DNA from 2 places in the Vibrio ponticus genome. Region 2 is predicted to be linked to the other one. Evidence: predicted binding sites of a transcription regulator. Region 2 holds the regulator's gene; the other holds the start of a gene.
What was found. Region 2 encodes CRP, which controls carbon source genes, mostly activating them, when cyclic AMP is high. Its sites were predicted from a motif close to TGTGANNNNNNTCACA; they were not measured.
Positions count from the first base shown of each region.

Region 1: a site for CRP is predicted at 1,889-1,904, ahead of mlc (sugar metabolism global transcriptional regulator Mlc). Genes of this name have one in related genera too.

Region 1 is NZ_AP019657.1:1,815,338-1,819,553, forward strand. It holds gene GZN30_RS07860 (chemotaxis protein CheV) at 1-493, opposite strand, end outside; gene mlc (sugar metabolism global transcriptional regulator Mlc) at 594-1,811, opposite strand; gene GZN30_RS07870 (patatin-like phospholipase family protein) at 2,068-3,222, opposite strand; gene cydH (cytochrome bd-I oxidase subunit CydH) at 3,235-3,327, opposite strand; gene GZN30_RS07880 (sodium-dependent transporter) at 4,027-4,216, shown strand, end outside.
Region 2 is NZ_AP019657.1:3,159,748-3,163,963, reverse strand. It holds gene GZN30_RS14280 (hydrolase) at 1-44, shown strand, start outside; gene GZN30_RS14275 (YheU family protein) at 98-310, shown strand; gene GZN30_RS14270 (phosphoribulokinase) at 503-1,372, shown strand; gene crp (cAMP-activated global transcriptional regulator CRP) at 1,771-2,403, shown strand; gene GZN30_RS14260 (DUF1338 domain-containing protein) at 2,854-3,645, opposite strand; gene astD (succinylglutamate-semialdehyde dehydrogenase) at 3,759-4,216, opposite strand, start outside.

The DNA of each region.
Region 1 (4,216 bases), 1.3 Mb from region 2:
CGTAATCGATAATTTCAGCAAGTACTTTCTCTACATCGATAATCTCAATGATCTGTTCATCATCACCATCTTTAACGCGAGTGATCGCCGTTAGGTAGTTAGAACGACCGGCAGTTTTTGGCGGCGGCTGAATATCGCTCCAAGTGGTATTAACGATATTACGCACTTGACCCACTAAGAAACCTTGCACCGTGCGGTTGTATTCCGTGATGATTAAGTTTTCTTCTTGGTTCTCTAGTCGAGATGGTGGAAAGCCAATTGCTGAACGCAAATCAATAATCGGCACAGACACTCCACGTAAAGAAGCAACACCAGTGATGTTGTAGTGTGCGCCTGGCAATTTAGTCAATGGTGGGACTTTGATGACTTCACGTACTTTAAACACGTTAATCGCAAACAGTTGACGGCTATTTAGGCTAAAAAGCAATAGCTCCAAACGGTTTTCACCAACCAGTTTGGTACGTTGGTCTACAGTGTTTAATACTCCGGTCATATCAAATCTCTACAGCAGTTGTCTCGATAGTGCGATGCTTGGCTTAATATCTCGCCAATCAAGAAACTAGATATCCAGACTGATCAACGAGATAAATTAATTACCCTTCTATCACTTTCATAAGCAATAAGCCATCATATAGTGCCTGTTTTACGAGTGCAGCACCAGTCATTGTTGCTTGTTTGTAGAAACGTGACTCAACTAATTCAAGATCTTGATGATAAACGGGCAAGCTTTGTTCTTTAATGCACTTTTGCACCGCTGGATATAAGATCTCTTTAGCTTGGTTAATCGCACCACCAATCAAAATCTTTTCTGGGTTGAACAAGTTGATCACCAACGCCGCCGCAGAGCCTAGATACCCTCCAAGCTTCTCAATCACGTCAATTGCGAGAGGATCGCCATCAACGGCTGCTTCACAAATCTGCTCAACAGATACATCTTCAAACTCAGCCAACACCGAATGCTCACCGCGTGCAATGCGCTCTTGCACTTCACTACGAATCGCTTGTGAGCTGGCAACCGTCTCAAGGCAACCACGGTTGCCGCAATGGCAAAGCTTACCTTGCGGATCAATTTGAATATGCCCCAGTTCACCAATATTGCCATGACGCCCTTGCAGTACGCGACCATCAAGAATGATCCCTGCGCCTAAGCCATGGTGAATCGAAATCAAGACTGAGTTTTCATTCTCTTGTGAATGACCAAACAGTTTTTCAGCTAATGCCCAAGCACGGGTGTCGTTAGCAATAAAAACAGGTAAGCCAGTCGCTTTGTAGATCTCAGGACCCAGCGCCAAATTCTCAACATTGTAATGCGGCATTTGCAATACAATTCCCTGCTCTGAATTGACTAAACCCGGCAGTGTGATGGCGATGCTGGTAACACGATCTAGCTGATCGGCATAAGTTTGAAAGAACTCTTCGATTTCATGCAGCAGGCGTGCAAGAACATCTTCTTGGTCGATTTCATGAATATCGATTTTATTATCGATTAACACATCGCCGCCAAGTTCATGCAGAGCAATCGTCAAATAACCACGACCAAGGCGCATAGAAAGGAATTGCCAGCCTTCGTTGTTCACTTGCAAACCCACCGCAGGGCGACCACGACTGGTGGCTTCCTGAACAGTGGTTTCATGCACTAGGTGAGCATCGATCAACTCTCGGGTAATTTTAGTAATACTTGCAGGCGCAAGTTCGCTCTCTTTCGATAAGTCGATGCGAGAGATCGGGCCTTTTTGATCAATGAGTTTATATACACGGCCAGCATTGACCTGCTTGATATGATCAATATGGCCTGGGTGAGCCATGTACATAAGAGAAACTCCGAGAATCAACAACTAATTAATTTTTTTACTTTGCGAAGTAATTGTGAAGCGCCTTGGTAGATCGCCGTGACAAACGTCACGTATAAGACTAATTGTTTGTGTCCCCTGTCATATCATTTAGCGATAATTTGCTAGCAGATAGCATTATTTTTCGTTGTGAAAAAAATTAGCAATTAGATGGAGGTCACACTTTTATTACCATATAACTAACAAATATCACAACAATTGAGCTTAGAACTCGTCGCTATTTACAATGAAATGAGAGAGGTTGAGAGGTGAGATTGCATTGATCAAACGTTTCTACACAACGTAGACCGGCGTCTAAACCTAACTGGTAATCGTGCAATAATTCTTCACGGCTACTCATCAATGAGCTGGATAATAGTGGCTGAGAAGGAGCAATCTGCACTATATAGCAATCGTCGGGAGGAGAGATGAGAAAATCCCGTGTCAATGAATACGTTTGGTAATGCACCATCAACATATCCATCAAGCTGGAATCAAAGTTATCGCCCAAAAGATGGCTTAAACGATAAATATCATCGGCACCAAACAGCCATCGCCCGCCATTTAGCGAAGCAATAAAGTGCTCTTTTTTTACTTGCTTAGAACGTTGTACTCGTTCACTAAAAAATGAATTCCAATCGTGCTTCCACTGCCCCAGTTTATGCTGCCAATGCTCTTGAACTAGATTGAGCGAGTCGCGATACCACTCCACTTCACTTTCTTGACTGACAAGTTGTTCGGGTACAGGGGTATCATCTTCTTCAGTACGAATCACTACTATGCAGCGTGAACCCTGCCGCCATGCCTCTTGCACTGGAATCGAAGCGGAGACACCACCATCGATGTAATTGCCGTGGCTAAATGCCACTTCATGTTCATATAGACGGGGAATCGCACAGGTTGCGATCAAGACTTTTTTCCATTCCTCGCCAAGCATTGGCAAATAACGGTCGATCAGACGCGAGGAATCTGTCACTGCAGCAAATGCTTGGCGTGAACCTAGCACGCGGCGTCCCATATCCACATCTAATCGATATGGGTAGTCACAAATCTTATCTAGTGCCCAATCAAGCCCAAGGTATTGCTTGCGGCGAATATAGCTAAATAAGTGAAAAAACTCGGCTGAAGTAGTCAAATCAAGTATGAAAGAGCGCCCTATGCCTTTTTGACGACAAAGGAATGCAGAGAGATTTAGCGCCCCAGCGGAGGTGCCATAAAAACGATGGAAAGGGTCAAAATCAGAGAGAAGGAAGGCATCCAAAACACCAGCGGTGAAGATACCCCGTTGCCCGCCTCCTTGGGCGACCAGAGCGTTAACCCCACTGGTGTACTTAGAGAGTCGATCTATGTCGACCGAACTAGCAGTGTTAGTGATGACACCGCTGTTACTCATTACTGTAACCGCCTAAGCCGTTGCGACAGCAATGACACCAAAGCCGATTAGTACTGCAAAAATCGTTGCGGTAATAATCAAAGCATACTTTAGATTTAGTTCCATAAGCACCTCCATATACGCTTAACAAAAAAATAACACTCGAACAGAAACCATTCAATTTATGCGCTTTTTTTGTATCCAAATATGACGCCAGTATCACATTTAGATTAGCTCAAATGAAAGGATATGCGTATGTTTTGCTCGCTAAAAGTGAGAAGTGAGAAGTGAGAAGTGAGAAGTGAGAAGTGAGAAGTGAGAAGTGAGAAGTGAGAAGTGAGAATGATAGACAATAGCGCACATGACAATAAAAACGATCGATTTGCTCAATATATAGTCATAACGCCTACAGATTAAAAAAGTTTATTATCTCGATAAACAAGCAAACATTAGCGCATTACCCAGGCTTTTGGCGCACAAACTTCGCACATCAAACCGTAAAACTCGAAAAACAACACATTACCCACCCAACAAAAACATATTGATAACATTTATAATCTATTGCCATAACCGAATATTCTCGCTATTGTGACTGCGCGCGTAGCTGATAATTTCAGTTTTCGCAAACACACATCGTAAATACAAGAACAATATTCTGAGTTTTCTTCAGGCTCACAACATTTTAATTTAATTTTTTGCCAATTCACGGATGAAGGCGCAAGAAAAAATGTGAGATATCCAGCACATTATCTTACCCATCCAGAATTAGGCGAGATAGCCTAAGAAAAGCTTCATACCTCAGGGAGTTGTATACAGGAGTCAACTATGAAGCGAGAACAATGGGGATCCCGCGCTGGATTTATTCTAGCGGCTGTCGGATCTGCTATCGGGTTGGGTAACATTTGGCGTTTCCCATATATGGCCTACGAGAACGGCGGTGGCGCCTTCTTCATTCCTTATCTATTTGCCATGCTCACTGCAGGTATTCCATTTATGATTTTGGAATTCAGTATGG
Region 2 (4,216 bases):
AAGAGATGCTACCCGCTTACTATCAGCCACTAAAAACCGCATAATGTTAGAGCCAGCAAGACTGGCTCTCTCCCAATCATAAAAGTAAGAGGTATTTATGATTATCCCTTGGCAAGAAATTGCTGCCGATACCCTAGACAATTTAATTCGTGAGTTTGTACTACGTGAAGGAACCGACTACGGTGCGGTTGAGGTTTCACTACAAGCTAAAGTCGATCAAGTAAAAGCTCAGCTCGCTTCTGGCGAGGCAGTGATTGTCTATTCTGAGTTGCACGAAACCGTGGATATTCAGCTTAAACAGAAATTCTAATCTCTATGCGGCATAGACACTTCTGTGCCGCTACACCGTATTTTCTTCACCCATGCCCACAGTAGAATCTTTTAAACAAAAAGTTAAAGCATGTTATATTGCTGTGATATCCAAATAAGTCTGCCCAGCGCAGTACTGACTTGGAACAAACATAATTATTAACAGGAACGTTAGTTTTAGACAGGGTTTGTCATGTCAGCAAAGCATCCAATCATTGCCGTCACTGGTTCTTCTGGTGCGGGTACTACCACGACCTCCGAAGCCTTTCGCAAGATGTTCAATATGATGGACATCAAACCCGCCTGGGTTGAGGGGGATAGCTTCCATCGTTTTACACGTCCTGAAATGGATGTGGAGATCCGCAAAGCCCGTGAACAAGGTCGCCATATCAGCTACTTTGGTCCGCAAGCGAACGACTTCCCTGCTCTGGCTGAGTTTTTCCGTCAATACGGTGAAGATGGCAGCGGTAAAGTCCGTCGCTACTTGCACACTTTTGATGAAGCGGTGCCTTACAACCAAATGCCCGGCACTTTTACGCCATGGCAAGAGCTCCCAGAAGACAGTGATGTTCTGTTCTACGAAGGCTTGCATGGCGGCGTGGTGGATGGTGATGTTAATGTGTCTCAACATGTCGACTTTCTGATTGGCATGGTGCCGATCGTCAACCTTGAGTGGATTCAAAAGTTCGTCCGCGATACTCGTGACCGAGGTCATTCTCGTGAAGCGGTCATGGACTCAATTGTTCGCTCAATGGATGATTACCTAAACTACATTACGCCACAATTTTCTCGCACCCATATTAACTTCCAACGTGTGCCGACCGTGGATACCTCCAACCCGCTGGATGCGAAGGGGATTCCAAGCTTAGATGAAAGCTTTGTGGTAATCCGCTTACGTGGCTTCAAAAACGTTGACTATCCCTACCTATTAGCAATGATAGATGGGTCATTCATGTCGCGTCACAACACGCTCGTTGTCCCTGGTGGCAAAATGAGTTTTGCGATGGAACTGATTGTCAGACCGATTCTTCAGCAGTTAATAGAAACGGGCAAAATTGGCTAAATAGCGTAACCCAAGTCACCTAAAAGTGTGAGTATTACTGAGCGAGTCACGTACAAACGACCTAGAGAATACTTACCCCTGGGCGGCATTGTGCCTGTTACCTTTGTGGTAAATCAGGCACCGTGACGAGACTCTGAAGTCCGCGTTTTTAAGTCATTTAGGTAGCGATAAACGCGATTACTTTTCATACCGTGATCATGTGCACGTTTTCGCTTATAAAATAGCACCCTGTACCCGATTAAAATCAAGAAATCCTTTGGGAAAAAGGATACTATTTGAAACCGAAACACAAGATAGCTTGCAGCACTAGTAAAGTGCTCTTATCCTAGTTATCCCCATTTTGGGCTTAGCAACAACATGGAAAGCGCAAGCGTACCCTGCAGAGGAAGTGAGATATTATGGTTCTAGGTAAACCTCAAACCGATCCAACATTAGAGTGGTTCCTTTCACACTGTCATATTCATAAGTACCCATCAAAAAGCACGCTAATTCATGCGGGCGAGAAAGCAGAAACTTTGTACTACATCGTTAAGGGTTCTGTTGCGGTTCTTATCAAGGACGAAGAAGGTAAGGAAATGATCCTTTCTTACCTAAACCAAGGTGATTTCATCGGTGAGCTTGGTCTATTTGAAGAAGATCAAGAGCGCACAGCTTGGGTTCGTGCCAAGTCTCCTTGTGAAGTAGCTGAAATTTCATTTAAGAAATTCCGTCAACTTATCCAAGTAAACCCAGACATTCTTATGCGTCTGTCTTCGCAAATGGCACGTCGCCTACAAGTGACTAGCCAAAAAGTGGGTGACCTAGCATTCCTAGATGTAACTGGTCGTATCGCGCAAACGCTACTAAACCTAGCGAAACAACCTGATGCGATGACTCACCCAGACGGCATGCAAATCAAGATCACACGTCAAGAAATCGGTCAAATCGTTGGCTGTTCTCGTGAAACGGTTGGTCGTATCTTGAAGATGCTAGAAGAGCAGAACCTAATCTCTGCTCACGGTAAAACTATCGTTGTGTACGGCACTCGCTAATTCACACCTGTGAGCGAATAAGATTACAAAAGCCACCCTCGGGTGGCTTTTTTCTTTAGCGGAATCGAGAATTTGGAACGCTTCGCTCCGAGATCGGACTTCGAGATAAAACAACTTAAACCCCGTTCCATACACGAAGCACTCCAATATCTGTCAGCGGCAGCATTCCGTGTGAGAAGCATTCCCGTAGCCGTAAGCGACAGCGTTCCGTGCGCGAAGCATTCCCGCATCCGTAAGCGGCAGCGTTCCGTGCGCAAAGCATTCCCACATCCGTGAGCGGCAGCGTTCCGTGCGCGAAGCATTCCCACCTCCGTAAGCGGCAGCGTTCCGTGCGCGAAGCATTCCCACCTCCGTAAGCGGCAGCGTTCCGTGCGCGAAGCATTCCCACCTCCGTAAGCGGCAGCGTTCCGTGCGCGAAGCATTCCCACCTCCGTAAGCGGCAGCGTTCCGTTATCCGTTGGTACTCTCAAATATCTTATCGGCTGATGCGGCGACAAAGCCGGGGTAAAGCTCACCGTCTGCCATTGGGTAGCGCTTAGCAAACTCGTAGAAACCTCCGGGGATAAGCACTACCCCATCCTCAAATTCCACTTGAACTTTATCTGCCATGGTAGACGATTGTTCGAGCAACACATCGGGGGAACCTTTTACCTCTCCGCCGGATTGGTTAATCACAAAACCACAAGCTTTGAGATAGTCATTCACCTGTTGCACTTGGTCAAACTGATTGAGCTGATTAACACTCACAGTAAAGTGGTTGGCGCCATAACCGTGCGCGGCTAACCACGCGGCGTACTCACTCTCTTGTGCGAGCAGTTGATAATCTTGATGCGTCAATTGCCAAGGACGACCAGCGTACAAAAACTCACTACCTTGCATATCCTCCGCGGATACTTGAGCAACCAACTGTTTGACTATCGTTTGTAGCTGCGCAGAGCACTCTTCGACTTTAAGTTGACTAATAAACACTTTAGGTTGAGTTGGATCAGGGTGTTGATAGTGCTTGGCGACCAGTTTTTTGGCTTCAAACAGATAATCGCCAGCTTCTTGGTAGCCTAACGCTAAGAAAGGTTTAGCTAACACCTCTAACTCAACTGGCGCTAAGTTGAAGGTACGCAGGGCAATGTGGTCATTGATGAGTGGTTCATCTTCTTGCAGCAGCTTATGCACATTACCCGCTGAGGGGCAAAGGCGTGAGGTATAATCTTCCCATAGCGACTGGAACAATGTATCTGGCGTCATAGCGCCTCCTTGTTTCGGTGTAGGGTGTTGTTATTGTTCTTTGAGTAAGTCAATCAAGTGTAGTGTAAGACTAAGTCACTAGAGTATTAACCTATGTGACTTAGTCTAAGTTTTTACAAGATGATACCCGGGCTTAAGCTATCAGGTAACAAGGTTTGCTCACCTTCCATCGAAGCCATTGGGTAGGCGCAGTAGTCAGCCGCGTAATAAGCACTTGGACGCAAGTTACCCGATGCGCCCGGTCCACCAAATGGCGCATCGCCACTGGCTCCGGTTAACTGACGATTACGGTTAACGATACCGGCGCGAATGTGCTCAACAAAATATTCCCACTCCGCGTCATCGGTGGAGACTAACCCTGCCGACAAACCAAAGCGAGTATCATTGGCGAACTCTACCGCTTGCTCAATGCCTTGATAGCGAATCACTTGCAGTAAAGGACCGAAATACTCTTCATCTGGCAACGATTCGACAGCTGTTACATCAATGATGCCCGGTGAAACAAACGCGCATGAACCTAACTTTGCTTCAATGAGACTTTCACCACCGAGTGACTGCAGGTTTTGCTGAG